Regions from separate parts of the Microbispora sp. H10836 genome, predicted to be linked through region 4. Evidence: riboswitches for the same ligand, from Rfam matches in the RefSeq annotation. Region 4 holds a riboswitch; each other region holds the start of a gene.

Region 1 (7,819 bases), on a different contig from region 4:
GCGACTCGTACATCCAGTCGTCCACCACCCCGGCCGTGGCGTCGAACCCGAACAGGTAGTCCACCGTGGCCGCCATCTCGAACGCCCCCTTGTATCCGTGCCGCCGCATCGCCGCGATCCAGCGCGGGTTGACCACCCGGGACCGGAACACCCGCCGCGTCTCCTCGCCCAGCGTCCGGGTGCGCACCGCGTCGGGGACGTGCGAGTCGCCCACGTACGCCGCGGGGGACGTGCCGGTCAGGTGGCGGACCATGGCCACCATCCCGCCGTGGTACTGGAAGTAGTCGTCGGAGTCGGCGATGTCGTGCTCGCGGTTGTCCTGGTTCTTGGCCGCCACGTCGATGCGCCGGAACGCCGCCTCCATGTCCGCGCGTGCCTCCCGGCCGTCCAGGCCCCGGCCGTAGGCGTAGCCGCCCCACACCGCGTACACCTCGGCGAGGTCGGCGTCGTCACGCCAGTTGCGGGCGTCGATGAGCGGCAGCAGGCCCGCGCCGTACGCGCCGGGTTTGGAGCCGAAGACGCGGCTGGTGGCGCGGCGCTCGTCGCCGTGCCGGCCGAGGTCGGCGTGGACGTGCGCCCGCAGCGGGTTGACCTCGGCGGGCTCGTCCAGCGCGGCGACCGTCCGTACGGCCTCGTCGAGCAGCGTCACGACGTGGGGGAACGCGTCGCGGAAGAAGCCGCTGATGCGCACGACCACGTCCACCCGGGGGCGGCCCAGCTCGCCGGCCTGTATGACCTCGAACCCGGTCACCCGGCGGGAGGCGTCGTCCCACTCCGGCCGCACGCCGAGCAGCGCCATGATCTCGGCGATGTCGTCGCCCTGGGTGCGCATCGCGCTGGTGCCCCAGACCGTCAGGCCGACCGTGCGCGGCCACTCGCCGGTGTCGGCGCGGTAGCGCTCGACCAGCGAGGCCGCGAGCGCCGAGCCGGTCTCCCAGGCCAGCCGCGACGGGATCGCCTTGGGGTCGACCGAGTAGAAGTTGCGGCCGGTGGGCAGCACGTTGACCAGCCCGCGCGTGGGCGACCCGGACGGCCCGGCGGGCACGTAACCGCCGTCCAGCGCGTGCAGCACGTGCGCGACCTCGTCCGTCGTCCGGTCGAGCCTCGGCACGACCTCCTCGGCGGCGAAGCGCAGCACCCGGGCGGCCTCCGGCACGTCCGTGACCGCGCCGGCCGCCGCCGGGTCCCAGCCGTGGTCCTCCATGGCCTGGACCAGCCGCCGCGCCTCGCCCTCGAACGCGTCCACCTCCGCCGTCCCGGCGTCTCCCGGCAGGCCAAGGGTCTCGCGCAGGCCGAGAGCCTCGCGCAGGCCGGGCAGCGCCCCGGCGGCGCCGGCCCAGACCTGACGGGCGCGCAGCACGGCGAGCACGAGGTTGACTCGGGCCTCCCCGGTGTGGACCTGGCCGAGCACATGGAGGCCGTCGCGGATCTGGGCGTCCTTGATCTCGCAGAGATAGCCGTCGACGTGCAGCAGGAAGTCGTCGAACTCCGCGTCCTGCGGCCGCTCGTCCACGTGCAGGTCGTGGTGGAGCTGGGCGGCCTGGATGAGCGTCCAGATCCGCGCTCGTACGGCCGGCAGCTTGGCCGGGTCGAGGGCGGCGACGGTGGCGTGCTCGTCCAGCAGCTGCTCCAGCCGGGCCAGGTCGCCGTACGAGTCGGCCCTGGCCATCGGCGGGATCAGGTGGTCGACGACGGTGGCGTGCGCGCGGCGCTTGGCCTGGGTGCCCTCGCCAGGATCGTTGACGATGAACGGGTAGACCAGCGGCAGCGCGCCGAGCGCGGCGTCGGGCGCGCACGACGCCGACAACCCGAGCCCCTTGCCCGGCAGCCACTCCAGCGTGCCGTGCTTGCCGAGGTGGACGACGGCGTGCGCGCCGAACTCGCGGGCCAGCCACCAGTACGCCGCGAGGTAGTGGTGGCTCGGCGGCAGGTCGGGGTCGTGGTAGATGGCCACCGGGTTCTCGCCGAACCCCCGGGGCGGCTGGATGGCGAGCATGACGTTGCCGAACCGCAGCGCGGCGACCACGATGTCGCTCCCGTCGACGTAGAGGGAGCCGGGCGGCGGGCCCCAGTGGGCGGTCACCGCCTCGCCCAGCTCGGCGGGCAGCGCCGCGAACCACTCCCGGTAGGCGTCCAGCGGCACCCGGGCCGGGGCGGCCTCCAGCTGCTCCTCGGTGAGCCACTCAACGTCGTGGCCGCCCGCCGCGATCAGGGCGTGGATCAGCGCGTCGCCGTCGTCCGGCGCGCCACCCACGTCGTACCCGGCCGCGCGCAGGGCCCGCAGCAACACGACGGCGGAGGCGGGGGTGTCGAGCCCGACGGCGTTGCCGACCCGGGCGTGCCGGGTGGGGTAGGACGACAGCACGATCGCCAGGCGCTTGTCGCCGTTGGGCACATGGCGCAGCCGGGCGTGCGCGACCGCGAGGGCGGCCACGCGGGCGCACCGCTCGGGGTCGGCGACGTAGACCGGCACGCCGTCGGGCCCGTCCTCCTTGAAGGAGAACGGCACGCCGATCAGCCTGCCGTCGAATTCGGGCACCGCCACCTGCATCGCGGCGTCCAGCGGGGACAGGCCGGCGTCGGAGTCCGCCCAGACCGCGCGGGGGGTGGTCAGGCACAGCGCCTGCAGCACCGGCACGTCGAGGGCGGCGAGCGCCCCGGCGTCCCAGGCGTCCTCGTCGCCGCCCGCGCTCGCGGCGGCGGCCACCGCGCCGCCCGCGGCCAGCACGGTGACGACGAGGGCGTCCACCGGCCGCAGCGGTTCGAGCAGGTCGTCGCCCGCCCCGCGCAGCGACCCGCAGAAGACCGGCAGCACGTCGGCGCCCGCCGCCTCGACCGCGTCGCACAACGCGTCGACGAACGCCGTGTTGCCCGACAGCTCGTGGGCCCGGTAGTAGACCACGCCGACCAGCGGGCGGCCCTCCCGGCGGGCGCGGCCGGGCCGCACGCCGCAGGCGGGGGTGGGTCTGGGCGGCGCGAAGCCCTCGCCGGTCAGCAGAAGCGTGTCGGACAGGAAGCGCCGCAGCTCCGCCAGGTTGTCCGGGCCGCCCTCCGCGAGATAGGCGAGCGCCTGGGCCGCGACCCCCGACGGCACGGTGGACAGCGCCATCAGCGCGGCGTCCGGGGCCTGCTCGCCGCCGAGCACGATCGTGGGCAGCCCGGCGGCCAGCACGGCGTCGAGCCCCTCGGGCCACGAGCGCCTGCCGCCGAGCAGCCGGACGACGACGGCGTCCACGCCGTCCACGAGCGCGGGCACGTCCCCGACGTCCGTACGCGCGGGGTTGGCGACCCGCCAGCCCGCCCCGCCGCGGGTGGCGGCGAGCAGCTCGGTGTCGGCGGTGGACAGCAGCAGCATCGTCATGGACGGTCCTCCCGCAACGCGATCTCGGCGGTGGGCAGGCCGCCGGGCACGCCCCGCTCGATGAGCCGCCACACGGCCTCGGTGTCCAGGTGCTCCTCGACGAGGTCGCCCAGCGCGTCGAGACGGGCCTCCCGGTGCGCGGCGAACGTGCCGCTCCCCGGCAGCCAGGCCCGGCCGCCGGCGGCGGCGACCTCGGCGAGGAAGGCCCGGCGGAAGCCGTCCCGTTCGAACAGGCCGTGCCAGGTCGTGCCCCACACCGCTCCCGCCCGGCAGCCGTCGAGGAACGGCTCGCCGCCCTCTGCCGTGACCCGGCCGTGGTGGATCTGGTAGCCCGCCACCTCGTGGCCCCGCCACTCGCCCTCCGCGAGCGCCAGCACCTTGTCCGGCGCGTACGCCGTGCGGGCGGGCAGCAGGCCCAGGCCGGGAACCCGGCCCGCCCGGCTCTCCACGTCGTCGTCGACGACCGTGCCGAGCATCTGGTAGCCGCCGCAGATCCCGAGCACCGGGCCGCCCTCGGCGGCGCGGCGGCGCAGCGCCTCGTCCAGGCCCCGCTCGCGCAGCCAGGCGAGGTCGCCGACGGTGGCGCGGGTGCCGGGCAGCACGACGAGGTCGGCGTCGGCGAGCTCGGCGGGAGTGGTGACCAGGCGCACACTCACCCCCGGTTCGGCGGCCAGCGCGTCGGCGTCGGTGACGTTGGACATCCGCGGCAGCCGTACGAGGGCCACGCGCAGGATCTCATCTCCGACCGGCGGGGTGAGCAGGCCGGGACGGCTGTCGAGGTCGAGAGAGTCCTCCACGTCGAGCCAAAGGCCCGAGCGCCACGGCAGCACGCCCAGACACGGACGGCCCGTCGCCTCCGCCAGCCAGTCGAGCCCCGGCCGCAGCAGCGCGAGGTCGCCGCGGAACTTGTTGACCACGAAGCCGGCGATGTGCCGCTGGTCGTCCCGGTCCAGCACCGCGAGGGTGCCGGCGAAGTGCGCGAGCACGCCGCCCCTGTCGATGTCGCCGACGACGAGCGCCGGCAGACCGGCCGCGCGGGCCAGGCCCATGTTGGCGATGTCGCGGTCGCGCAGGTTGACCTCGGCCGGGCTGCCCGCCCCCTCGCAGATCACCACGTCGTAGCGGCGGCGCAGGCCGTTCAGCGCGTCGAGGGCGACGTCGAGCAGGCGCATCTTGTGGTCGCGGTAGGACACGGCGTCCACGTCGGCGTGCGCCCGGCCGAGCACGACGACGTGGGAGTGCCGCTCCCCGGCCGGTTTGATGAGCACCGGGTTCATCGCGGCCTCGGGCTCGACCCGGGCCGCCGCGGCCTGCATCGCCTGGGCCCGTCCGATCTCGCCGCCGTCGGCGGTGACCATCGAGTTGAGCGCCATGTTCTGCGCCTTGAAAGGCGCGACCCGTACGCCGCGCCGGGCCAGCCACCGGCACAGCCCGGCCACCAGGACGCTCTTCCCGGCATCGGAGGTCGTGCCCGCCACGAGCAGGCCGCCGCCGGCCGCCACGTCAGGTGATGGAGCGCGAAACCGGCAGTGAGGCGCGTCTGCGCAGGCCTGTCCGGGCCATGGCATGTCCCCCCTGGGGGTGTCCGCGCCCCCGGTAGAAGGTCCGACGGCCGGAGTATCCTGGCTCCCGGATCGGCGCTTCCCTCAGCCTTCCCGCCCGTGCTGGGCAGTGGCGTGGGTGAGGGTCGCTCCCCGGTGACAGTGGCGGGACCGCGCCGGATTCACACCGGCTTCCTCCGCGTCCGTCGCTTGCGGTGGTCAACATACACCTTTGTGTCGGATGTCCCGCAAGTGTGGTCTGTCTGATCTAGTGGGGACGCTAGGTGCGCTTGGTCACATGCGCTTCAAGGTGGCGATCATGTAGAACGGCTCGTTCTTCGTCCACTTGTTCTCGCCGTGCCCGTTGTAGTCGAACGTCATCGTGCCGTTGTCGTGGACGGTGAGATAGATCGTGCCGTTGCGCACGCAGTTGCCCCGCATCGAGACCCGCTTCAGCCGCACCGTCGTCCCGCTGACCACCTGGAGCCTGGAGGTGCCCACGCAGTGGTAGTCGACGAACTGCTCGGTGACCGTGTCGCCGCCCTTCGGCACGGTCAGCACGAGCGTGTCGTACGCGCCGGGCTCGTAGTCCACCCTGCCGCGCCACACGCCCGCGAAGCGCGCGGTGAAGCGCAGCGGCACGCGTGCAGTGGGCGTCGGAGCGGACGCCGGGGTGGGCGAGGGGCTGAGTGAGGGGCTGGGACTCGCCGCCGGAGTGGACACGGCGGCGGCGACCGCCGTGCCGCGCGCGTCGCCCCCGGCGACGTTTTCGGCGGCGCCTTCGGACGGCGGCACCGACAGCAGCACGCCCCCGGTCGTCGCGGCCGCGAGGGTGACCGCCGCCCCCGCGAGCAGCCCGCGGCGGCGGCCGGAGCCCCGCCGTGAGGGGACGGTGCCGGGTTCCGGAGCCACGGAATGCCGTCCGGCGGTGAGCACGGCGGGGAGGCTCCCGGCGGTCCCCTCCGGAACCGCGGCGAGCAGCCGCATCGTGATGTCGAGGATGCCCGGGCGCTCGGCGGGGTTCTTGCGGAGGGCCAGCGCGACGATGGAGCGCAACGGCTCTTCCAGGTCGCCGAGGTCGGGCTCCTTGGTGAGCACGCGGTTCAGCACGGCGGGCAGCGCGTCGTCGCCGAACGGCGGCCTGCCGGTGGCCGCGAACACCATCACGCCGCCCCACGCGAACACGTCCCAGGCGGGCGCGGGCGGCTCGCCGGCGATCTGCTCGGGCGCCATGTAGGCGGGCGTGCCGACGGTGCCGCCGGTCGCCGTGGTCGCGCCGAGACCGCGGGCGACCCCGAAGTCGACGACCCTCGGACCGTCGGACCCCAGCAGCACGTTGGCGGGCTTGAAGTCGCGGTGGACGATCCCGGCCTGGTGCACGGCGGCGAGTGCGGTCGCGGTCGCCACGGCCAGCCGGTGCAGGGCGGGCCCGGACCGCCGTCCTGCCCGCTGCAGCGTGGGGCCCTCCACGTACTCGCTCACGACGTAGGGCCGCGGGCCGTCCAGGTCGAAGTCGAGCACCCGGGCCACGCAGAACGGCGCGACCCGCCCCGCGGCGGCGATCTCCCGTGCGAAGCGGCGGCGGGCGTCCTCGTCCCCCGACCAGCCCTCATGCAGCAGCTTGACCGCCACCGGCGCGCCCCCGGCCGCGCGGCCGAGGTAGACCACCCCCTGGCCGCCCGCGCCGAGGCGGCCCTCCAGCCGATAGCCGCCGATCTCGGCCGGATCTCCCGTGAGCAGCGGCCCCACCGCAGGCATGCAGCCCTCCTCGGCCCGTTTTCCCCACACCTTAGATGAACGTAACGGTGGTGCTTCTCGATCATGCTTGTCATGATGCCGGGATGAGCGTGGTCAGGCCCGGATGGTGAGGATGGTGCGGGCGCGGCTGCCGCTGGTGGTCCGGCGCGCGCCGGCCGAGCCACTGCTGCTGGCCGCCGCGTTCGGCTCCATCCTGCTCGCCACCACCGCGATCTCGGCTCTGCTGCTGCACGCGGGGTCGGCGACCCAGGCGGGTGTGCGCCGGGCCCTGGAGACGGCGCCGCTCGCGTCCACCGCCACCGTCGTCACCTCCTCGGTCACGGCCGGGGACTTCGCCCGAATCGACCGCGCCGTCCGCGCGGGGATCGCCCACGCCCACGAAGAGGTGCCCGTACGGGTCACCGTACGCGTCGAGTCCGCCTCGTACGCGCTGAAGGGACAGGATCGAGGCGACCAGCCCGTCCTGACCCGGTTCGCCGCGTACGAGGGACTGGACGGCCAGGCGGACCTGGTGAGCGGGCGCTGGCCCACGGAGAAGACGGCGGTGGCGCTCTCGGAGCCGGCCGCCCGGGCGATGGGCGTGTCCGCAGGCGACGAGTTCACCGTCGTCGGACGCCTGGACGGAGAGCCGGTCCGCGTGCACGTCACCGGCGTCTTCCGGCTCCGCGACCCCGACGACCCGCGCTGGAAGGGGGAGGACCTGCTGCGTTACGGCACGCGGACCGGCGACTTCACCTCCCGCGGGCCCCTGGTCGTGCCGGAGGGCGCCTTCCTCGGCCGCTTCGGGACCGGTGTCTCGGCCCGCTGGCTCGCCGAACCCGACCTGCGCCGGCTTTCCCCCGACCGGCTGCGGCCGTTCGCGGCCTCGGTCGCCGGGACCTCCGCCGCCGTGCGGTCCGGCTGCCCACGGTGCACGGTCACCGAGACGCTGTCCGGCATGCTGCTGCGGCTCGACCGCGGCGCCCTGGTCGCCCGCTCGACCATGCTGGTGCCGGTGCTCCAACTGCTGGTGCTGAGCGCGTACGCGCTGGCGCTGACCGCGCGGCTGCTCGCCGAGCACCGCCGGATGGAGACGGCCCTGCTGCGATCGAGGGGCGGCGGGTCACCGCGGCTCGCCGCCATGGCGGCGGGGGAGGCGCTGCTGATCGCGCTGCCCTGC
Region 2 (7,819 bases), on a different contig from region 4:
GTCCAACGAGGGCAGCGGCATCGGGCTGGCCCTCGTGCAGGAGCTGGTCGGCCTGCACGGCGGCACGATCACCGCGGACAGCATCGAGGGCGAGGGCACCCGATTCACCATCCGCGTGCCGTACGGCGCCGCGCACCTGCCCGCGGACGCGATCACGACGGCCGGCGCCGGCACCACCGGCACCCTCGCCGACCCCTACGTCGAAGAGGCGCTGCGCTGGCTGCCCGCGGACGGCAGGGGCGAGCCCGCCGGGACCGCCATGGGGAAGGTGTCCCACGAGGGACTCGCGGCCCGCGCCGAAGACTCCGCCGCCCCGGCGCGTGTGCTGGTCGCCGACGACAACGCCGACATGCGCGGGTACCTCGTCCGTCTCCTCCAGGGCGCCGGCTACCTCGTCAGCACCGCGGGCGACGGGATGGAGGCCCTGGACGCCATCCATGCGGACGCCCCCGATCTGGTGGTCAGCGACGTGATGATGCCCCGCCTGGACGGCCTGTCCCTGGTCGCGGCGCTGCGGGCCGATCCACGCACCGCGACCGTGCCCGTGGTGCTGCTGTCCGCGCGGGCGGGCCAGGAGGCGTCAATCGAGGGACTGCAGGCCGGGGCCGACGACTACCTGGTCAAGCCCTTCGCCGCCGCGGAGCTGCTCGCGCGGGTGCGGGCCACCATGGACATGGCGCGGCTGCGCCAGCACCAGGCGCGCTGGCGTACGGCACTGGTGAACTCGCTGCAGGAGGCGTTCTTCGTCTGCGACGAGGACGGCGCCGTCGTCGAGATCAACAAAGCGTTCACCGACATCCTCGGCTACGGCCCCGAGAGCCTGCCCTACACGCCGATCCACCCGTGGTGGCCGGACGCCGCCGGCGATCCCGAGGCCCATCAGCAGGTCGCCGACGCGTTCAGCGGCCTCGTCGGCCCCGGGCAGGGCAGCTACACCATCCCCGTCACCCACAGCGACGGGCACCGGCTGTGGGTCAGCGTCAGCTTCAACCAGGCACAGGATCCCGACACCGGACGCCGGGTCGTCGTCGGCACCCTTCGCGACGTCACGGCCGAGCACTACGCCATCCAGCGCGAGAGCGCCCTCGCCTCCCTGAGCACCTGCCTTTCCCAGGCGGGGAGTCTCTCCGACGCGCTGACCGGCGCACTGGAGGAACTACGGAATCTGTGGCGCGCGAAGTCCGTGCTGGCCGCCGTCTTCGGCCAGGGCGACGAAGAGCCGGCCCTGACCGCGACGGACACCTCGGTGAGCTGGCACGGTATGCCCGCCGAACGCCGCCGGACGCTCGCCGGCATGCCGCAGCGGCCTCTGCTCACCCCGGTCGCCGGGCACGACGGGGTCGGCATCCTCCTGGAGCACCCCGACGGCCCGATGGCGCTGTGGATCGAACTGGGCGACCGGTCTTTCACCACCGAGGACCAGCTGCTGCTGTCGCTGCTGGCCGGGCGGCTGGCCCAGGGACTGGTCCGCGCCCACCAGATCGACCAGCAACGCGAGACCGCGATCGCGCTGCAGCGCGCCATCCTCGGCCCCGCCCAGCTTCCCGACGGGTTCGCCGTACGCTACGAGCCCGCCACCCGGCCTCTGGAGGTCGGCGGCGACTGGTACGACACCATCGCCCTGCCCGGCGGACGCATCGGCATCGTCGTCGGCGACTGCGTCGGACGCGGGGTGGAGGCCGCCGCCGTCATGGGACAACTGCGCAGCGCCTGCCGCGCGCTGCTCCTGCAGGACGACAGCCCGGCCCGCGTGCTCATGGCCCTCGACCAGTTCGCCGCCGGTGTCCCCGGCGCCCGGTGCACCACGGTCTTCTGCGGCGTCCTCGACCCGGAGACCGGGCACCTGTCGTACTCCAGCGCGGGACACCCCCCGGGCATACTCGCCCACCCCGACGGCAGCACCGGCCTGCTCGACGGCGGACGTTCCGTTCCCCTGGCCGTCCGCCCGGGTGCGACGCGCCCGGAGGGCGAGGCGGTCATCCCCGCGCGTGCCACGCTCATGCTCTACACGGACGGCCTGGTCGAACGTCGTCGCCGCTCGCTGTATTCGGGCATCGACCAGGCCAGCCAAGCCGTACAGGACGGCAGGAACGTCGCGGTCGACGACCTCGCCACGCAGGTGATGATCCGCCTGGCGCCCGCCGACGGCTACGACGACGACGTCGCTCTGCTGCTCTACCGGCACCCGGCCCCACTGGAGATGACGTTCCCCGCCGAGTCGTCGCAGCTCGCGCCCGTTCGCAAGGCGCTGCGGAGCTGGCTCGGCCAGTGCGACCTACCGGCCCAGATCGTGCAGAACGTCCTGGTCGCCGCCGGTGAGGCGTGCGCCAACGCGATCGAGCACGGCCACCGCCACACTCCCGGCGACACCGTCCGGCTCCGGGCCGAGGCGTCCGTCGACAACCTGCGCCTCACCGTCGCCGACACCGGCCGCTGGAAGGCCCCGCAACCCGAGGTGAACAGCCACCGCGGCCGCGGCGTCGCCCTCATGCGCGCCATGATGCAGCAGGTCACCATCACCCCGGGCCCGTCCGGCACCACCGTCGACATGCAGATGAGGATCGCCTGATGACCACGCCGCTCACCCTCACCCCCGGCCATGGCCCTGACGGCGCCGCCCTGCTGACCGTCGCCGGTGAGATCGACATGAGCAACACCGACAGCCTCGCCGCCGCTCTCGACCGCACGCCTGGCCCCGTCGTCCTCGACCTGACCCTCGTCGAATACCTCGACAGCGCGGGCCTGAGCGTCCTGTTCGCCCACGCCGACCGCATCACCCTCATCGCCAACCCCCTGCTGACCCCCCTCCTGACCATCTCCGGGCTCGCCGACCTCGCCACCGTCCAGGACGGCGGTCCCGACGTCCGTTAGGGCGGGCGTTCTCGGCCTCGTCCTGTGGCCGGACCGCTGGGCACCTCCTGTGAAGGGTTGACGCGAACAGGGGGAAGGGATACGTTCCGGTGGATTTCACGATCGTCCAAGGGAAATCCGGTGAGATGCCGGTGCGGACGCGCCACTGTATTCGGGACGTACATCCCGGGAGCCAGGTCGCTTGGGCCTTCGTGACCTCGCATGGTGGGACGCGTCATCCCTGAGGAGGCCTGTATGAGTGGAATGTCCACTCCTTCCGTCATCCCGATCCCGCGACTGAGGCTGTGGCTGCTGACCGTGCCGGTGTTGCTGCTGATCGCCTACCTGGTTCTGATGGACAACGGGGCGATCTCGCAGAGCGGCGCCTATCTGCACGAGCTCATGCACGACGGGCGCCACCTGCTCGGCGTGCCCTGCCACTGAGCGCGGGCGTGGTACGCACCCTGGTGGTCAGGGGCCTGCTTCTGGGCCTGCTGGCCGGATTGATCGCGGGCGGCTTCGCCTTCGCTTTCGGCGAGCCGCGGGTCGACAGCGCGATCGCGCTGGAGGAGGCCCACGTCGCGCACGACGCGCATGGTCACGACCACGGCGAGGAGGAACTGGTCGGCAGACCGGGGCAGAAGGCCGGGTTGTTCCTCGCCACCGGCCTGTACGGGCTCGCTGTGGGAGGGATCTTCGCCCTCGCGTACGCGGGGCTGCGCGGGCGGGTCGGCCCCCGGTCGGAGGGCGGGCTGGCACTCGCCGCGGCAGGGACGGCGTTCGTGGCGGTGATTCTTGTGCCATTCGTGAAATATCCGGCCAACCCGCCGGCCGTCGGAGACCCGGAGACGATCAATAGCCGTACCGTGCTCTACGTGGTGATGGTCCTCGTCGGGCTCGCGGCGGCGGTGATCGCGGTGGCGACCGCCCGCAGGGTCACCGCGGGGCCCTGGGCACGGTGGACCGCGGCGGCGCTGGCGTTCCTGGTCCCGGTGACAGCCGCCTGGATTCTGCTGCCCACCGTCGACGAGGTGCCCGAGGGCTTCCCCGCCACCTTGTTGTGGCAGTTCAGGCTCGCGTCGCTGGGGACCCAGCTGGTCTTCTGGACGGCCTTCGGCGTGTTGTTCGGGTGGGTGAGCGACCGGGCGGCGGGACGTGCGCGGGCCGTCCCGGCCACCGCCGCCACGCCGATCTGAGCCGGGCACGGTGCTGCTCGTCCGGCATGCCGGTACGCCGGAGATGCGGGCCGCCCGATTTCCCCTGGCCGATCGGGACGCCGACGCGGCGAGCCTGGCCAGGGCCGCCGCCCTGGCTCCGATGACGGCGGGCTCGGCCGGGTGGGCCGGTCCCGCCGTCGCCGCGCGCCAGACCGCCGCCGCCATCGGTCTGGAGGCGCGGGTGGCGCCGGCGCTGGCCGAGGTGGACGTCGGCCGGTGGCGCGGCCTGCCGTACGAGCAGGTCGCGCGGGAGGAGCCGGACGCCTTGGTGAGCTGGCTTACCGACCCGCACGTGGTTCCGCACGGCGGTGAGAGCCTGGCCGCGCACGCTGAGCGGGTCGCCGCCTGGCTCGACCTGGTGCGCGCGGAGCCCGGCGTCGTCGCCGTGTGCGACGCGGGCACGATCCGGGCGGCGATCGGCCACGCGCTGGGGCTCGATCCGCTGGGCGCCGCTCTCTTCGATCTCGCGCCGCTGTCGGTCACCGAGTTGCTAGCCACGCGGAGCGGCTGGCGGGTCGCCTACGTCAACCGGAAGGTCCCGTCGTGAGCCGGTCCGCGCCGTACGGCCGGACATCTGGCGGAAATGGCGCTCCCTCTGAGTCGGCCGAGGGCTGACTTCGGCCGGGCGCCTGCCGAAAGGCGCCCGGTGCCCACCGTGGGCCCGACGAGTTCCGCGGACATGCACGAATGCGAGTTTCCTCGCCGGACGGCGCACGGATCGGGCCGGACTTCTTCCCAATCCTTCTCGGATGAGATGAGTGCGGCGGATTTCCGGCCGGACCGGGAGTTTCGCGCGGATGACGAATGAGGCGTCACCCGATGAGAAACTTGGCATGTGGAGACTTCGGTGCCAGGGCGAGCCGAAACACGGCTCCAGGCCAAAATCCTGACGCGATTGCGAGACGCCGGTCCGCAATCTCGCATTCAGCTGTCGGAACACTTCGAAGTGTCACGAACGACGATCGGGACCGAACTCGGCCGGCTCACGGCGCTTCATCTCGTCGAGGAAATCGGACCGGCCGCGTCCCGCGGAGGCCGCCGCTCGACCGTCATCGATCTCGCCGGTCACGTTCGGTTCGTCGGCATAGCCATCGGTGCGACCTCTGTCTCCACCGCGGTCACCGATGGCCGGCTGCGAGTTCTCGCGTTCGAACGCACCGAATGCGACGTACGCCGGGGGCCTGAGCCGGTGCTCGAACTCGCCGCGGAACAGACCCGGCGGCTGCTCGTGAAATTGGGAGTGGACAGGCCGCTGGGAGTCGGCGTGGGCGTGCCCGGCCCGGTGGACTTCTCCCGTGGTATCCCGGTGTCGCCGCCGATCATGCCGGGATGGGACGGTTATCCGGCCCGCGATCTGCTCGGGCGGCGGTTCGATTGTCCGGTCTTACTGGACAACGATGTCAATGTAATGGCACTCGGCGAACAACACGCCGGTGCGGCGGGCACCGTGGAGAACTTCCTGTTCGTCAAGGTCGGCACGGGCATCGGCTGCGGAATCGTGGCCAAGGGTGAGCTCTATCGCGGCATGGACGGATGTGCGGGGGATATCGGACACATCCCGGTCGCCGATTCGGTCGCCGTCTGCGCGTGCGGCAACACGGGATGCCTGGAGGCGTCCTTCGGCGGCGACGCGCTCGCTCGCGACGCCCTCGCCGCGGCCCGGTCGGGGCGCTCGCCCCTGCTCCGGGAACTCCTCGAACGCACCGGGACGCTCACCGCCGCCGATGTGGGGGAGGCGGTCGGCGCCGGGGACGCGACGTCCGTCCAGATGGTGCGCGACGGGGGACGGCGGGTGGGCGAGGTTCTGGCGGGCCTGGTGTCGTTCTTCAACCCGAGCCTCATCGTCCTGGGTGGCGGGCTCACGCTGCTGGGCCACGTCCTGCTCGCCGAGATCCGCGGGGCGATCTACCGGCGCTCGCTGCCGCTCGCCACCAGGAACCTGCCGATCATGATGAGCGATCTCGGCCCGCAGGCCGGCGTTATCGGGGCGGCCAGACTCGTGAGTCAGGAGGTCTACGGGGTCGCCCGGTGATCGGCGCTCGCACCCGCACTCCGCACCCGCACCCCGGCACCCGCACCTGAGGGCCCGCCGGCACTCGGCCGTCGGAGACTTCACGCGCCGGATTGCATGATCATGCATTCCCGTGTATATATTCTACTCGTGTCCAAGGTGCTCACTTCTCTGCCTGTCGGCGAGCGTGTCGGGATCGCCTTCTCCGGTGGCCTCGACACTTCGGTAGCGGTCGCGTGGATGCGGGAGAAGGGTGCAGTGCCGTGCACCTACACCGCCGAAATCGGCCAGTACGACGAACCTGACATCGCCTCGGTGCCGGGGCGTGCCACCGCGTACGGCGCGGAGATCTCCCGGCTGGTCGACTGCCGGGCGGCCCTGGTCGAGGAGGGGCTCGCGGCTCTCGCCTGCGGGGCGTTCCACATCAGGTCCGGCGGCCGCACGTACTTCAACACCACCCCGCTCGGGCGGGCCGTCACCGGCACCCTGCTGGTGCGCGCGATGCTCGAGGACGGCGTGCAGATCTGGGGAGACGGCTCCACCTTCAAGGGCAACGACATCGAGCGGTTCTACCGCTACGGTCTGCTCGCCAACCCCTCCCTGCGGATCTACAAGCCCTGGCTGGACGCCGACTTCGTCAACGAGCTCGGCGGGCGCAAGGAGATGTCCGAGTGGCTGCTCGCCCACGGGCTGCCCTACCGGGACAGCGTGGAGAAGGCCTACTCCACCGACGCGAACATCTGGGGCGCGACGCACGAGGCCAAGTCTCTTGAGCACCTCGACACGGGCATCGAGATCGTCGACCCCATCATGGGTGTGCGTTTCTGGGACCCCACCGTCGAGATCGCCACCGAGGACGTCACGATCGGCTTCGAGCAGGGACGTCCGGTGACGATCAACGGCAAGGAATTCCCCTCCGCCGTCGATCTGGTGCTGGAGGCCAACGCCATCGGCGGCCGGCACGGCCTCGGCATGTCCGACCAGATCGAGAACCGGATCATCGAGGCCAAGAGCCGGGGCATCTACGAGGCCCCGGGCATGGCGCTGCTGCACACGGCCTACGAGCGGCTGGTCAACGCGATCCACAACGAGGACACCCTCGCCAGCTACCACATCGAGGGGCGGCGGCTGGGCCGGCTGCTCTACGAGGGCCGCTGGCTGGACCCGCAGGCGCTGATGCTGCGCGAGTCGCTGCAGCGCTGGGTCGGCATGGCGGTGACCGGGCAGGTGACCCTGCGGCTGCGGCGCGGTGAGGACTACTCCGTGCTGGACACGTCCGGGCCGGCGTTCAGCTACCACCCGGACAAGCTCTCCATGGAGCGCACCGAGGACTCCGCCTTCGGCCCGGTCGACCGCATCGGGCAGCTGACGATGCGCAACCTCGACATCGCCGACTCCCGCGCCAAGCTGGAGCAGTACGCCAGGCTCGGCATGGTCGGCACCCAGCAGCCGGCCTTGATCGGCGCGGCGCAGGCGGCCTCGACCGGCCTGATCGGCGCGATGGCCGAAGGCGGGGCCGAGGCCATCGCCTCCCGCGGCGAGGCTCCCACGGAGGAGGAGCTGCTCGACCAGGCCGCGATGGAGCTCGGCACCGACTGAGGCCACGACGTTCGCTGAGGGCGCCCGGCACGCCGGGCGCCCTCAGCACGTCCTCGCCGGTCATGGCGACCACGGGGCGCGGCCGGACCGGCCACCACGCGGGGAAGGCGCCGGCGTCCTCGCTCCTGCCGTTCGGCCTCCC
Region 3 (7,819 bases), on a different contig from region 4:
CGTCCCACAGGCGCAGCGCCACATAGGTGAGGGTCAGCTCCTCGATGCGGCCCCACTCGTCCTCCACCACGACCACGTCGTCGAGCCGCAGCGCGTCACTGAAGGCCAGCTGTAGCCCGGCCAGCATGTTGCCGAGCGTGGACTGGGCCGCGATGCCTCCCACCACGCCGGCGATCCCCGCGGAGGCGAGCAGCCCCGCGCCCAGGGCTCGCACCTGCGGAAACGTGAACAGCATCGCCCCCAGCGCGAGCACCACGACGACCGCCGCCGACACCCGGCGCACCAGCGCGATCTGGGTGCGGATGCGCCGGGCGCGGCGGTTGCGCTCGCCCTCGACCCGCGTGAGCCGGTCGAGGACGACGTCGGTCACCGCGTACGCCGCCTGGATCAGCAGCCAGGTCACGCAGGCGATCAGCAGCAGCGAGAGCATCTGCTGGAAGCCGCGCGAGTCCGACCCGGGCATGTCCGGGTCGTAGGCGGCCTTGACGGTGCCCACCACGGCCGAGGCGAACCCCGGCCAGGTGCACCGGCGCGCGAACGGCCCGGCGAGCGCCCATCGCTCCCCTATGAGGCGTGATTTCAGCACCCGCCGGACCAGTTCCACCGCGACGATCGCGGCGGTCACGGCGATCGCCAAGGTCGCCCAGTTCCACGCTGCCGCTGTGACGGCGCCCCCTGTCGTCGTCATGGGGTTCCCTTTGCCCTTTTCGGGAGCGCCGAAAACAGACAGATCAGAAGGCCTCGTCGAAACTGACGTCACCCTCGACGGCCACCTGGTAGGCCGAGACCCGGCGCTCGAAGAAGTTCGCCAGCTCCTGCACGTCCTGGAACTCCATGAACGGGAAGGGGTTGTCCGTGCCGTACCGGACGGGCAGGCCGAGCCGGGCGAGCCTGCGGTCGGCGACGTACTCCAGGTAGCGCCGCATGTTGCCGGCGCTCATCACGCCGTGCCCGTCGCCGCACAGGTCGCGGGCGAAGGCGAGCTCGGCGGCGACCGCCTCCTCCAGCATCCGCGTCACCCGGGCCGCCAGCTCGTCGTCGAACAGGTCCGGCTCCTCGCGGCGTACGGTGTCCACCACGTCGAAGGCGAACTCCATGTGCATCGACTCGTCGCGGAACACCCAGTTCGTGCCGGTCGCCAGGCCGCCGAGCAGGCCGCGCGAGCGGAACCAGTAGACGTACGCGAAGGCGCCGTAGAAGAACAGCCCCTCGATGCAGGCGGCGAAGCAGATGAGGTTGAGCAGGAAGGCCCGCCGGTCCTCCCGGGTCTCCAGCCGGCTCAGCTCGCTGATCGAGTCGATCCAGCGGAAGCAGAACTCGGCCTTGTCGCGGATCGACGGGATGTGCTCGACCGCGGCGAACGCCTTGACCCGCTCGTCGTGGTCGGGCAGGTAGGTGTCCAGCAGGGTCAGGTAGAACTGGACGTGCACCGCCTCCTCGAACAGCTGGCGGCTCAGGTAGAGCCGCGCCTCCGGGGCGTTCACGTGCTGGTAGAGGTTCAGCACCAGGTTGTTGGCCACGATCGAGTCCCCGGTCGCGAAGAACGCCACGAGCCGGTTGATCAGGTGCCGCTCCCCCTCGTCGAGGGTCGCGAGGTCGGCGAGGTCGGAGGCGAGGTCGACCTCCTCGACCGTCCAGGTGTTCCTGATCGCCGCGCGGTACCTCTCGTAGAACCCGGGGTAGCGCATCGGGCGCAGGGTCAGATCCATGCCCGGGTCGAGCAGCATCGTTCTCATTGGCATGCCTCGCAGATCTCCGGGTTCTCAAGGGAGCGGTTTTCCAGGGAGCAGGCGACGGCCCCTTCATCGGGCACGGCGGGGGTGACGGCCGGCACGGTCGTCTGGGCGATCCGCGTCGCCGGGCGGGAGCGCAGGTAGTAGGTGGTCTTCAGGCCCGACCGCCAGGCGTAGGCGTACATCGAGGAGAGCTTGCCGATGGTGGGGGCGGCCAGGAAGAGGTTGAGGGACTGCGACTGGTCGATGTACGGCTGCCGCGCGGCGGCCATGTCGATCAGCGCCTTCTGGGGAAGCTCCCAGGCGGTGCGGTAGAGCGTCTTCAGCTCGCCGGGGATGGCGGGGATGTCCTGGATCGAGCCGTCGTTGAGCTTGATCGCGTCGCGCGTCGGCCGGGTCCACAGGCCCCGCGACTGGAGGTCGCGGACGAGATACCGGTTGACCTGGAGGAACTCTCCCGACAGCGTCTCCCGCTTGAAGACGTTGGACACCTGCGGCTCGACGCACTCGTAGCAGCCGGCGATCGAGGCGATCGTGGCCGTCGGCGCGATCGCGACCAGCAGGGAGTTGCGCAGCCCGGTCTCCGCGATCCTGGCCCGCAGCGCCGCCCACTCCTCCGGGTGCGCCGGGGAGCACGGGTAGTGGTCCGGGTGCAGGACGCCGCCCGCCGCCCGCGTCTGCTCGTACGCCGGGTGGCGCCCGCGCTCGACGGCCAGGTCGGCCGAGGTGCCGTACGCCGCGAGCGCGATCTCCTCGGCGACGCGGGTGGACAGCGCCAGTGCCCCGGGTGAGTCGAACGGCAGGCGCAGCGCGAAGAACACGTCGGCGAGGCCCATGACGCCGAGCCCCACCGGCCGCCACTTCCGGTTGGCCGCCTCCGCCTCCGGCGTCGGGTAGAAGCCGAGGTCGATCGTCCGGTCCAGGAACCGTACGGCGGTGCGGACCGTGGCGCGCAGCCTGCCGAAGTCGACGGCGTCGCCCTCGGGGGTCAGGTGCGCGGCGAGGTTGACCGAGCCGAGGTTGCACACGGCCGTCTCCCCGTCGCTGGTGACCTCCAGGATCTCGGTGCACAGGTTGGACAGGTGGATGACGTTGCCGGGCAGCGCGGTCTGGTTGGAGGTGCGGTTGGCGGCGTCCTTGAACGTCATCCAGCCGTTGCCGGTCTGGGCGAGCGTACGCATCATCCGGGCGTACAGGGCCCGGGCCGGCACCTGCCGGACGTATCGCCCGGCGGCCTCCAGCTCGCGGTAGCGGGCGTCGAACGCCTCGCCCCACAGGTCGGTCAGCTCGGGGGCCTTCTTGGGGTCGAACAGCGACCACGTGCCGTCCGCCTCGACCCGGCGCATGAACTCGTCGGGCACCCAGTTGGCCAGGTTGAGGTTGTGGGCGCGGCGCGACTCCTCGCCCGTGTTGTCGCGAAGCTCCAGGAACTCCTCGATGTCGGCGTGCCAGGTCTCCAGGTAGACGCAGGCGGCGCCCTTGCGCCTGCCGCCCTGGTTGACGGCCGCCACCGAGGCGTCGAGCGTGCGCAGCCAGGGGACGATGCCGTTGGACAGGCCGTTGGTGCCCCGGATCAGCGAGCCGCGCGAGCGCACCCGCGTCCAGGCGACGCCGATGCCGCCGGAGTATTTCGACAGCCGGGCCACCTGGCCGTACCGCTCGTAGATGCTCTCCAGCTCGTCGCGGGGCGAGTCGAGCAGGAAGCACGACGACAACTGCGGCCGACGCGCGCCCGAGTTGAACAGCGTCGGCGAGCTGGGCAGGTAGGCCAGCGTGGACATCAGGCCGTACAGCTCGGCCGCCTCGGCCACCGTGGCCGACAGGCCGCAGGCGACCCGCAGCAGGAAGTGCTGCGGGCGTTCGAGCACGCGCCGGGTGACCGGGTGGCGCAGCAGGTAGCGGTCGTAGACCGTGCGCAGCCCGAAGTACTCGAACCGGTCGTCGGCCGCCGTGTCGATCAACGCGTCGAGCGCCCCGGCCTCGTCGGCCACGAACGCGGCGACGGCGTCGCCCAGCAGCCCGGCCGCGTGGGCGGCCGCGACCGACTCGGAGAACGCGCGCACCCCCTCGGCCGCCGCCTCCTCCGCGATCAGCCCGCTCAGCAGCCGGGCCGCCCGGCGCGAGTTCTCCGGGTCGGCGATGACCCCGGCCGCCGCCTCCTCGATGGCCTGCCACACGGCCGCCGCGTCCCGCGCGCCGCCTTCCCCTGACACGGGGTCCGCGGACGCGGAGACCGGGTCGGTGATCGTCATCAGATGCCCTCTCCTCGTCGTCTCCTGGCCCGGCCGGACCGGAGGAGGGGCATGCCGCGGCGCACGCGCACGAGAGGCCAGCAGGTGGCCCGTGGCGGACGGCGGCGAGCCCTCCCTCGGGGCCCGGCGCGGGGCGCGCGCCCATGCGCGCGCGTCACCGGCAGGTCTTCGGACTCGCGGGCGTCCGGCCGGGCTCGCGCCCGCCGGTCCTACTGGCCGTCGCTTCCCGGGCGCGCCGGCGCCCAGTGCTTCACGACATGGTGCATGCAGACACCGTGCCGTGTGACGGCGGTCGTTCCCGCTCACCGCTGCGGGGCAGTCCCGGATTCGCACCGGGTTCCCTCTTGCCTCACCAAGGTGAACCAGCGACGCGATGGATCCTACATCTTGTGGCCCTTCCCGCAACTGCCCCCACAAGTTGTGCTTTTCAGCGGAGTCCGAGATCATTGAGCAGCAGGGCCGTTCGGCGCGCCTCGCCGGTCAGCCATTGCCGGAAGTCGTCGCCGTCGAGCCACATCGGCGTCCAGTCGTTGCGTTCGCACAGGCTCCGCCACCCCGGGGTGGCGGTGACGGCCCGGCACAGGTCGAGCAGGGCGTCCTGCCCGGGCGTGCCGCGCGGAGCGACCAGCCCGGTCCAGTCGGCGTACACGACGCGTACGCCCGACTCCGACAGCGTCGGCGCGTCCACCCCGGGCAGCCGTTCGGCGGAGGAGACGGCGAGCGGCCGCAGCCGTCCGGCGCGGACGTGGGGGGCGACCTCGCGCCTGCTGCCGAACCCGAGCGCGACCCGCCCGTCGAGGACCGCGGCGACGGCCTGCGCTCTGCTGCCGAACGCGACGTAGTCGAGCAGCCGCGGGTCGGCCCCCAGGCCCTGCGCGGTCATACCGAGCAGCAGGTGCTCCGGCCCCCGGTCGGCGCCGCCGGCCACCCTGGGGCCGCCCGGGTGGCGCAGCAGCGCGGCGGCGAACTGCTCGAACGTGCGGTAGCCCGATTCGGGCGAGGCGACGAGCACCTCCCACTCCCCCGCCAGCCGCGCGAGCGGGACGGCCCTGGCGACCAGGAGCGGGTCGCGGGCCAGCGCGCAGGCGGCGAGCAACGCGGAATCGGCGACCACCAGGCCGGTCCGCGGCCCGGCCGGCCGGGCGAGGGCCGCCCCGCCGCCGGCCTCCCACCTGATCTGGACGGCCCGGGCCCAGCCCCGCCCCTCGACGAGGGCCTTGAACCCGGCGGCGACGCCGTCCCCGCACCCGCCCGGCGGACGGGGGACGGTCAGGGACAACTCCCCCCACCGGCGCGGCGGCGCCTGGACGCCGCACGCGCCCGCGAGGGCCAGGACCCCCAGCGCGAGGACCGTACGGCGTCGCATGTCGGCACCCTCCTGCCCGAAGAGTCCCTTACACGCACAGACTATGAGTAACTACACCATGTCACCACATAACGGACGTTAGGGCTGCGGCGATCGATACCCCTCCGCGCCGGACACTCGCGCACGCACGCCCGTACGGCCCGCGCCGGGCGGGCGCGGGCCGTACGGGATGAACGGGTCCTACTCGACCGTCACGCTCTTGGCGAGGTTGCGCGGGCGGTCGACGTCGCGGCCGAGGGCGACGGCGGCGTGGTAGGCGAACAGCTGCAGCGGGATCGTGAGCAGGATGGGGTCGAGCTCGACCTCGTTCTTGGGCACCACGATGCAGTCGTCGGCCGCCTCGGAGGTGCGGTGGCCGACCATGAGGATGCGCCCGTGCCGGGCCCGGATCTCGCCCAGCGTGGTGAGGTTCTTGTCCAGCAGCTCGTCGTCCGGGACGATCGCGACCGTCGGCAGCTCGGGGCTGATCAGCGCGAGCGGGCCGTGCTTGAGCTCGCTCGCCGGGTACGCCTCGGCGTGGACATAGGAGATCTCCTTGAGTTTCTGGGCGCCCTCGCGGGCCACCGGGTAGCCGCGCACCCGGCCGACGAACATCATGCCCGGCGAGTCGGCGTACTTCTTCGCCAGCTCCCTGATCCGGTCCTCCAGCGTGAGGATCTCCTTGATCTGCTCGGGCAGCCGGCGCAGGCCCTCGCAGATCCTGCGCCCGTCGGCCGGCGACAGGTCGCGTACGCGGCCGAGGTGCAGGGCGAGCAGCGCGAACGCCACGGCCGTGGAGGTGAACGCCTTGGTCGAGGCCACCGAGACCTCGGGACCGGCGTGCAGGTAGATGCCGCCGTCGGTCTCCCTGGCGATGGCGCTGCCGACGGTGTTGACGATGCCGAGCACCCGGCCGCCCTTGCGCTTGAGCTCCTGCACCGCCACGAGCGTGTCGTACGTCTCACCCGACTGGCTGATCGCGACGTACAGCGTGTCGGGCTCCACGACGGGGCTGCGGTAGCGGAACTCGGAGGCGGGCTCGGCGTCGGCGGGGATGCGGGCCAGCTCCTCGATGAGCTGCGCGCCCATCTGCCCCGAGTAGTACGCGGACCCGCAGCCGATGATCTTCACGCGGCGGAAGGAACGGATCTCGCGGGCGTCCATGTTGAGGCCGCCGAGGTGGGCGATGTGGAACCGGTCGTCGATGCGGCCGCGCAGCGTGCGGGCGACCGTGTCGGGCTGCTCGGAGATCTCCTTGAGCAGGTAGTGCTCGTAGCCACCGTTGTCGTAGTGCCCGGCGTCCCAGTCGACCGTGAACGGCTCCTTGGCCGTCTCCCTGGCGTCACTGGTGAACGTGTTGAACCCGTCGGCCTTGATGACCGCCAGCTCGCCGTCCTCCAGGTGGACGACCTGGCGCGTGTAGCGGATGAGCGCGGCGACGTCGGACGCGGCGAACATCTCCTTCTCGCCGAGGCCGAGCACGATCGGGCTGCCGTTGCGGGCCACCACGATCTCGCCGGGGCGCTGCTCGTCGATCACGGCGATGCCGTACGTGCCGACCACGCTCTTCAGCGCCCGCAGCACGGCCTCCCGCAGCGACTCGGTCTCCTTGACCATCCGCCCGATGAGCTGCGAGAGCACCTCGCTGTCGGTCTCGCTCTCGAACTTCACGCCCTCGCCCTCCAGGCGGCGGCGCAGCTCGTCGGCGTTCTCGATGATGCCGTTGTGCACGACGGCGATGCGCTGCTCCTGGTCGAGGTGCGGGTGCGCGTTCACGTCACTCGGCGCGCCGTGGGTGGCCCAGCGGGTGTGGCCGATGCCGATCGTGCCCTTGAACTTGGCGGGCACCGCCGCCGCCAGGTCGGCGACCCGGCCCTTGACCTTGCGCGTCTTGAGGCTCTTGGCGTTCACGACGGCGAGGCCGGCCGAGTCGTAGCCCCGGTACTCCAGCCGCTGGAGACCTTCGAGCAGGATGGGCGCCGCATCCTTCGGCCCGACGTAAGCGACGATTCCGCACATAACCGCTCCTATCCGTAAACGATCCGCCGGAGCTGACGCAGGGTCAGCTCCGGTGCCGCGACACGTCTTCCCGCGAGCTCGGCGGAGATTCTGGGGAAGATCTGGTCGTTGGTCAGCCCCCTCGACTTGAGTTCGCCGTGGCGGCGCCGCACGTACTCTTCCGCGGGCTCGCCGAAGTACGCCAGAACGTCGGCCACCACGCGGGCCGCCTCCCCCGGTCCCAGCGACGTGGTCCGGGTGAGGTGGCCGATCAGATCCTCGAAGGGATTCCGTGCCGTGGACACAGAGCAGGACCCTAACGCAGTGCTGATGCCGACTAACAAGTTTCCTGCCCGTTTTCGGGCAGGATCAGTCCGAAGCCCGCCCTGCACCGGCGTCTTTCCGGCCCCTCGGTGACCGGCAGTGCCACATCAAGACCCGGCACACGTCAGGTCGACGCCTTCAGCAGCGGGGCGAAGGAGGCCGCGCCC
Region 4 (7,819 bases):
ACGGCGATCCGCTCGGCTGGGTCGGCCTGCTGCTGGAGCACGAGGGCGGCGCGGTCAGCGAGGCGTCGCTGTGCATGGCCGCCGAGGGCGAGACCCCGCCCAGCCGGATCGACGTGTACGGCCGGCGTGGCAGCGCCTCGCTGCTCGGCTCCGAACTCGGCGACGTCGTCCCCGAGGTGGTCAGGCAGTTCGCGGGCACGGTGCGCGACGGCGGCGGGCATCCGCTCGACGCCCGCCACGGCCTGCGCCTGCAGGAGATCATCGACGACGTGGAGCGGCAGCTGCGGGCCGGCTGACCAGGGCCAGCCCCGCGACCAGGGCGGCGGACGCGATAACCGGCGCGGGGCCGGGCGCGAAACCGGTGATCGTGAGGGTGAGCAGCGCGCCGCCGACGAGCGGGGCGGCCGCGGGCACGAGCCGGTGGGCGGCGGCCCCCACGGGGTCCTCGAATCGGCCGAGCATCGCGGTGAGCGCGACCAGGACCAGCGCCAGGGCGGCCAGCCACAGCGGGACTGCGCTCCACCAGGTCGCCGAGCCGGTGTCCGGGGTCGCCAGCCCGAACCCGACGGTCGCCACACCGGCGACGGCGACGAGCGCGGTCATGTGCCACAGGTAGACGGTCATCATGCGCGGCGCGAGCGCGGTGAGCACCGCCTCGGCCCTCGGCCGGGCGGCCAGCGTGTTCAGGGCGGGGCGCAGCAGCATCGCCAGGCCGAGCTGGCCGGCGAACAACGCGAGCAGGCAGGCGCTCGGCGGGGCCATGTTCGAGATCATCCCCGGCATCCCGATCATGCTGGCGGGGTAGGGCCCGGTCGCCACGAGGGCCGCCACCATCGCGAACCCGGACACCGCGAGCCCGGCGGCCCGCCGTCCCGTCAGCCACTCCAGGCCGCCCTCGGCGTACCGGAACCCGACCTGGTGGACCGCCAGCCAGACGAACGCGACGTTGAGGTAGCCGGCCGCCTCCAGGCCGGAGAAGCGCACCACGTCCATCAGCACCGCACCGCCCGCCAGCACCGGCAGGGCGACCCCGGCCCGCACCCGCATCAGGTGCGGCGTGGCCACCACGGCCAGCAGGTAGACCGCCAGGAACCAGAGCAACTGGCCGACCGTACGCGCGGCCACCTCCACCGGCTGCGCGGGCACCCCGAGCGCGACCAGGAGATGGGGGAGCGGCAGCCACACGACCGCGAGCGGCACGACCGGCCAGGCCAGGCGGCGCACCCGCCGCGCCGTCCACGCCCGCGCCACGCCGGACCGCGCCTCCGGGCGCCCCGCACGGCGCGCCGCGGACCGGAAGCTGATCGCGTTGGCCGCGCCCCCGGCGAAGAAGACCAGCGGCATGACCTGCGAGATCCAGGTGACGTACGGAACCGCCGCCAGGGCGTTGCCCGTGGTCAGCCGTCCCTGGGCGTACGACAGGACCGGCATCGTCCAGTGCTGGACGACCACGAGGACCATCCCGAAGACGCGCAGGACGTCGATGAAGCGGTCCCGTGGCGCGGGCGCGGCCGGGGCCCTTTCCGGAGCGGGGGGGAGCATGGTCAGGGACATGGGGGGACGCCTTCGCTGTGTCGGGCCGCCGGGGGTGGTCGACCCTTGAGCGGCGGGGGTCACGGGCTTGGGACCTCCGAGCGCGCGAGTCCCGTGCGCTCGGAGTTTTCGGGGCTGGGAGTCTTCAGGACTGGGGGTCTTCGGGGCCGGGGTCCTTGAAGCCCGGGTCTCCGAGGCGCTGAGACCACCTCGGAGTTCCGGCCCGTCGAACACTCCAAGCGTCCCGCCGCGGCCCCGGCCGGCGCAGCGACGCGGTCCCTACTTCCGATCATGGGCGCCCCCCTACCGCCGGGGTAGGGCCAGCCCTACCATCCCCGCGTACGCCCAGGCAGGCGCCCCGGCCGTCCGGGTCGAGCGCCTCGCCCGGCCGGTGGCGGCGGGAGCCCTCCGGCCCCGGCTGTCCGTCACGGACGCGGTCCGCGCGCTCGCGCCCGGCCTCGGACCGCCGGGTGAGACCCCGCGTCGACTCCCATGCGCGGGCGGGCCGGGGGTGGACGCCGGACAGGGGATTGGTACCGTTGCGTCCGACGCGCGCCGCGCAGCGAAGTCCGGTGAGAATCCGGCGCTGTCCCGCAACTGTGGTTCCCCGCCCCCGGGGACGAGCCAGGTCGCCTGCGCTGTGCGCCGACGCTATCGACCCTCGTGGAAAAGGGTGATCCGTCGCTTCCAGCGGGTCCCTCGATTCCCGGCATTCCCCCTGATGGAGGACCCTCGTGAGGCCCGTACGCACGGCCGTCGCGGGTGTGGTGCTGGGCGTGCTCGGACTGGCCGGCTGCGGCCAGACCGACGACGCCGCCACGTCCGCGGCCACCACCCCCGCAGTCTCGGACACCGCCGCCTCGAACAGCACGGGGCAGGCCGCCTTCCCCGTCACCGTGCAGGCCGGAAACGGCGCGGTGACCATCGCCAAGCGCCCCGAGCACATCGTGTCGCTCTCGCCCACGGCCACCGAGATCCTGTTCGCGATCGGCGCGGGCGCGCAGGTGTCGGCGGTGGACGACCAGTCGAACTACCCGCCGGAGGCGCCGAAGACCTCGCTGTCGGGGTTCAAGCCCAACGTCGAGGCGATCGTGGCCGCCAAGCCCGACCTCGTCGTGCTCGCCAACGACCTGGAAGGCGTCGTGGCCGGTCTGGGGAAGGTCGGCGTGCCGGTGCTGCTCGAACCCGCCGCGACCAAGCTGGACGAGACCTACGACCAGATCAGGGACCTCGGCGCGGTCACCGGCAACACGGCCAAGGCCGAAGAGGTGGCGAACGGCGTCAAGGAGAAGCTCGACGCCCTCGCGGCGGCGGCGCCGAAGGGCAAGAACCTGACGTACTACCACGAGCTGGACAGCACGCCCTACGCGGCGACGTCGAGCACCTTCCTCGGGCAGGTCTACAACCTGTTCGGGCTGAAGAACATCGCCGACGAGGCGCCCGACGCGGCGGGCGGGTACCCCAAGCTGTCGGCGGAGTTCATCGCCAAGGCCGACCCTGACCTGATCTTCCTGGGCGACACCAAGTGCTGCGGCCAGAACGCCGCCGCGCTGGCCAAGCGGCCCGGCTGGTCCGGCCTGTCCGCGGTGAAGAAGGGCCGCGTGGTGGAGCTGGACGACGACATCGCCTCCCGCTGGGGGCCGCGGGTCGCCGATCTCGCCCAGGCCGTCGGCGACGCCGTCCAGAAGGCGGCGAGCTGAGCCCGTGGTGGTGTGACGCGTGGCCGGTGAATGCGTGGCCGGTGAATGCGTGGTGACGCCGTGACCCCGGCCCGGCGCGGCCGGGCGCTGCTCGTCGCGTCCGCCGTGCTTGCGGCCAGCCTCGCCGTCGGCCTGGTGGCGGGCGCGGCGGGCATCTCGCCCCGCGCCATCGCGCTCGCGCTGCTCGACCGGCTGCCGCTGGTGTCCCTGCACTCGGGGCTCGCGCCGGTCGAGGAGGGGCTGCTGTTCCAGCTCCGGGTGCCGCGGGTGCTGCTCGCCGCCGTCGTGGGCGGGCTGCTCGCCACGGCCGGGGCGGGTTACCAGGGCGTGTTCCGCAACCCGCTGGCCGATCCGTACCTGCTCGGCGCGGCGGCCGGGGCCGGTCTCACGGTCACGCTCGTCGTGGTCTTCCTGGGCGGCGACGCCGGGGTGACCGCGGTGCCGGTCGCCGCCTTCGCCGGGGCCGTCGGCGGGGTGTTCCTCGCGTACGCGCTGGGCCACACGGCGGGCCGGGGCGGCGGCACCGCGACGCTCGTGCTCGCCGGGGTGGCGGTCACCTCGTTCCTCACCGCGATCCAGACCTTCGTGCAGCAGCTCAAGGTGGAGGAACTGCAGCGGATCTACGCCTGGATCCTCGGCGACGTCGGCGGCGGCTGGGACCAGGTCCGCATGATCGCGCCGTACGCCGTGGTGTCGACCGTCGTCATGCTGCTGCACGGGCGGCTGCTCGACGTGCTGTCGGTCGGCGACGAGGAGGCGGTCAGTCTCGGCCTGCACGCGGCGCGCGTGCGTTTCGCCGTGCTGCTGGCCGCCTCGCTCGCCACCGCGGCGGCGGTCGCGGTCAGCGGGCTGATCGCGTTCGTCGGGATCGTCGTGCCGCACGTGGTCCGGCGGCTCGCCGGCTGGTCGTACCGGATCGTGCTGCCGCTGTCGTTCCTCGGCGGCGCCGCGTTCCTCGTGCTGGCCGACACGATCGCGCGTACGGTGCTCGCGCCGGCCGAGCTGCCGATCGGGGTGGTGACGGCGTTCGTCGGCGCGCCCTTCTTCGTCACCGTCCTGCGCGTGACCCGGCGGGTGGAGACGTGAGCGGCGACGGGCACCCGGCGATCGAGGCGCGCGGCGTGGGTGTCACCCTCGGCGGGCGGCGGGTGCTCACGGACGTCACGCTGTCGGCCGCGCGCGGCGGGTGGCTGGCGGTCATCGGGCCGAACGGCGCGGGCAAGTCCACGCTCCTGCGGGCCGTCGCCGGGCTGGTCCCGAGGGAGGGCGAGGTGCTCGTCGACGGGACGGCCGTGGACGACCTGCGCCCACGCCGCCGGGCCCGGCTGATCGCCTACGCCCCGCAGAGTCCCGCGCTGCCGCCCGACATGAAGGTGTACGACTACGCGCTGCTGGGCCGCACGCCGTACATCCCCTATCTCGGCAGCGAGAGCCCGCGGGACCGCGAGGTGACGCGGTCGGTGCTGGAACGGCTCGACCTGGACGGCTTCGCGTCCCGGCCGCTCGGGCACCTGTCCGGCGGCGAGCGGCAGCGGGTCGTGCTCGCCCGGGCGCTGGTGCAGCAGGCGCCGGTGCTCCTGCTGGACGAGCCGACGACGGCGCTCGACCTGGGCCATCAGCAGCAGGTGCTCGAACTCGTCGACCGGCTGCGCCTGGCCGACGGCCTCACCGTCGTGACGACGCTGCACGACCTCAGCCTCGCCGGGCAGTACGCCGACGAGCTCGTGCTGCTCGCCGCCGGGCGCGCGGTCGCGGCCGGGCCGCCCGAGCGGGTGCTGGCGGAGCCGCTGCTGACCGAGCACTTCGGCGCCAGCGTGCGGGTGGAGCCCGGCCCCGACGGGCGCCCGCTCGTCCACCTGGTCCGGCCGCTGACCTCCCGGATGACTCCCGTGGAGGGAACGTGACGGGCCTGGCGCGGCCGTCCCTGACGTACCGCGTGGAGGACGGCCTGCGGCTCGGCGCGCTGCTGTGGCGGTTCGGGCCCGGCTGGCGGATGATCTCCTCCGCCATGCTGGGCGGCGGCGTCGGCCGCCGCGAGTGGGTGCTGAACGCGCAGGTGGCGGCCGGTTACTCACGCATGGACCCGGTGGAGCACATGGACGCGCTCGGCCCCGGCGGTCCCGGAGTCGGCATGATGACGGCGGCGCTGGTGGAGCGCTACGCCGCCGCGTCGGACGGGGGAGCGGAGGCCGTCGCCACGGTGGGGCTCGGCGTGCCGACCTGGGCGGCCTCGCCCGAGGGCGTGCCCGACCCCGGCGTGCCGGCCGCCGCGGAGCCGGGCGAAGAGCCCGCGCGGGAGTCCGTGCGGGAGCGTGTGGGGGAGGCCGCGGGAGCGGCCGCTTCCGAGACGGCGCGGGAGGCCGTCGGCGCGGGAGACGCGGGGGCGAGCGTGCCGCGCCCGGGGACGATCAACATCCTGGTGGCCGTCCCGGTCGCGTTCTCCGACCCGGCACTGGTCAACGCCGTGATGACGGTGACCGAGGCGAAGACGCAGGCGCTGATCGAGGCGGGCTTCCCCTGCACGGGGACCGCGTCGGACGCCGTCTGCGTCGCCGTACGGGAGGAGGGCCCGGTGGAGGCGTTCGGCGGCCCGCGCTCGGTCTGGGGCGCGCGGATCGCCCGCGCGGTCCACCGGGCCGTCCTCGACGGCGCGCGGGACTGGCGGGACTGGCGGGCTACTTGAAAGTGATCGTGTTCACCATGTGGTCGATGAGCGGGCGGTCGCACCGGCCGGCCGGGCAGAAGAACGCGATCAGGACGGTCGTGCCGGCGTCGCTCTGACGGACGACGTAGGCGGAGAAGTCCAGGCGCCCGGTCTGCTGGGGGTCGCTGAGCACGCCCTCGATCCGGAACGCGGGCTTGGCCCCGACGGTGGTGGGAGTCGGCACGCCGTAGTAGGTGGTCACGCCGGGGAGCGCGGGGCCCAGGCTCTCCTGCAGCTCCAACGGCGAGTCCGAGGTGCTCAGGGTGTTGCTGACCTGGGCGAACACCCCTGTGGCCCGGTCCGGATGGGCCGTGATGACGGAGTTCACCTTCGACCAGTCGGTGTTGCCCGGCACCGCGAACAACGCGTCGAACTCGTCCACGGCCGGTGAGGCGATCATCCACTGGTCGGCGTTGGTCCTGGCCTCGCCCCAGGTCGCGGGGTAGGCCATGGTGAACGGCGCGGCGGTGCTGCCAGGGTAGGTGTTCCACGTGGCGGCGGCGTCGCCGCCACGGGTGAGCAGCAGCGCGGCGGCGACGGCGATGGACACCAGGACCGCCAGACCGCCGATCAGCGGCCCGAGCGGCAGTCCCCGCCGGCGGCCCGGCGAGGCCGCCGACGCGACCGTCGCCTGCGCGTGCGACGACTCGGGAGGGTAAGAGCCGTGCCCCTGGGCCTGCCTGTGACCGGAGGCCCCGGCGCCCGGCGGGTGGCTGACGGGCGGGCGGGACGCCGAGGGCACCGACTGCGGCGGCACCGAGCCCGGGGCGTGGGAGACGGGCGGCCGGGTGCCGGGCGGGAACGAGGAGGGCGTCGCCTGCGGATAGGACCCCTGAGGGTACGACCCCTGCGGGTAGGACTCCTGCGGGTACGACCCCTGCGGGTAGGACTCCTGCGGGTACGACCCGGCGGACACCGGGGGCACCGAGGGCCCGGGAGACGCCTGAGAGCCCGGGGGATAGGAGGAGGAGACCGGGGGATAGGACGGGGAGACCGGCCCCGCCGGGTCGCCCGCGCCGCCGCTGATCGCGTCGCGCAGCGCGGACACGAAGGCCTGACAGGTCGGGAACCGCTCGGCCGGCGCCTTGGCCAGCGCCCGCGTGATCACGGCGTTCGCCGCGTGCGGCAGGTCGGGCCGGTACGGCGTGAGCGGCGGCGGGTCGTGCGAGACGTGGGCGTAGAGCAGCGCGAGTTCGGTGTCCCGCTGGAACGGCGGCTGCCCGGCGAGCGCCTCGTACACCACGCAGGCGAAGGCGTACAGGTCGCTGCGGCCGTCGACCGGCAGGCCGCGGATCTGTTCGGGAGCGACGTAGCGCGGGGTGCCCATGAAGTGGCCGTGGCTGGTCAGCCCGGCCTCGGCCGCGGAGCTCTTGGTCAGCCCGAAGTCGGTCAGGTAGACGTGGTCGGACTGGGTGACCAGGATGTTGGCCGGTTTCACGTCGCGGTGCACCAGCCCGTGGGCGTGCGCGGAGTCCAGGGCGGAGGCGATCTGCGCGAACAGCGGGTTGGCCCGCCCGACGGGCAGCGGGCCCTCCGACTGCACCAGCTTGCGCATGTCGCTGCCCTCGACGTAGCGCATGGCGATGAACAACAGCTCGTCGCGCTCGCCGGCCTCGTACACCGGGATGATGTTGGGGTGGTCGATGCTCGCCACCATCCGCGACTCCCGCACGAACCGGTCGCGGAAGCGGTCGTCGTGCGCGAGTTGCGGCGCGAGCACCTTCAACGCCACGGCCCGGCCGAGCCGCTGGTCGCGCGCCCGGTAGACCGTCGCCATGCCACCCCGTCCGACGACCGCCTCGATGGTGTAGTCGCCGAGCCGCCGCCCGACGAGCGGCGGCATCACCGGCCCCTCTGTCATGCGGCCTCCCCCTTGAATGTT

The links. Region 4 has a riboswitch for cobalamin ahead of HHX30_RS02650 (ABC transporter substrate-binding protein). Riboswitches for the same ligand answer to the same signal wherever they lie in the genome.
Region 1: another riboswitch for cobalamin. It lies ahead of HHX30_RS15025 (cobyric acid synthase); the one in region 4 lies ahead of HHX30_RS02650 (ABC transporter substrate-binding protein).
Region 2: another riboswitch for cobalamin. It lies ahead of HHX30_RS22045 (CbtB domain-containing protein); the one in region 4 lies ahead of HHX30_RS02650 (ABC transporter substrate-binding protein).
Region 3: another riboswitch for cobalamin. It lies ahead of HHX30_RS18935 (ribonucleoside-diphosphate reductase subunit alpha); the one in region 4 lies ahead of HHX30_RS02650 (ABC transporter substrate-binding protein).

What each region holds. Positions count from the first base shown of each region.
Region 1 covers NZ_JABBWU010000007.1:68,004-75,822, forward strand. The annotation lists gene cobN (cobaltochelatase subunit CobN) at 1-3,361, opposite strand, end outside; gene HHX30_RS15025 (cobyric acid synthase) at 3,358-4,929, opposite strand; cobalamin riboswitch at 4,977-5,100, opposite strand; gene HHX30_RS15030 (serine/threonine-protein kinase) at 5,197-6,660, opposite strand; gene HHX30_RS15035 (FtsX-like permease family protein) at 6,764-7,819, shown strand, end outside.
Region 2 covers NZ_JABBWU010000012.1:36,209-44,027, forward strand. The annotation lists gene HHX30_RS22035 (SpoIIE family protein phosphatase) at 1-2,569, shown strand, start outside; gene HHX30_RS22040 (STAS domain-containing protein) at 2,569-2,871, shown strand; cobalamin riboswitch at 2,942-3,071, shown strand; gene HHX30_RS22045 (CbtB domain-containing protein) at 3,106-3,294, shown strand; gene HHX30_RS22050 (CbtA family protein) at 3,303-4,046, shown strand; gene HHX30_RS22055 (histidine phosphatase family protein) at 4,057-4,614, shown strand; gene HHX30_RS22060 (ROK family transcriptional regulator) at 4,903-6,099, shown strand; gene argG (argininosuccinate synthase) at 6,229-7,677, shown strand.
Region 3 covers NZ_JABBWU010000009.1:262,197-270,015, forward strand. The annotation lists gene HHX30_RS18925 (mechanosensitive ion channel family protein) at 1-688, opposite strand, end outside; gene HHX30_RS18930 (ribonucleotide-diphosphate reductase subunit beta) at 732-1,736, opposite strand; gene HHX30_RS18935 (ribonucleoside-diphosphate reductase subunit alpha) at 1,733-3,985, opposite strand; cobalamin riboswitch at 4,127-4,367, opposite strand; gene HHX30_RS18940 (tripartite tricarboxylate transporter substrate binding protein) at 4,413-5,351, opposite strand; gene glmS (glutamine--fructose-6-phosphate transaminase (isomerizing)) at 5,532-7,349, opposite strand; gene HHX30_RS18950 (hypothetical protein) at 7,358-7,633, opposite strand.
Region 4 covers NZ_JABBWU010000001.1:570,206-578,024, reverse strand. The annotation lists gene HHX30_RS02660 (Gfo/Idh/MocA family protein) at 1-296, shown strand, start outside; gene HHX30_RS02655 (acyltransferase) at 259-1,554, opposite strand; cobalamin riboswitch at 2,053-2,189, shown strand; gene HHX30_RS02650 (ABC transporter substrate-binding protein) at 2,268-3,233, shown strand; gene HHX30_RS02645 (iron ABC transporter permease) at 3,279-4,319, shown strand; gene HHX30_RS02640 (ABC transporter ATP-binding protein) at 4,316-5,137, shown strand; gene HHX30_RS02635 (adenosylcobinamide amidohydrolase) at 5,134-5,916, shown strand; gene HHX30_RS40490 (serine/threonine-protein kinase) at 5,909-7,798, opposite strand.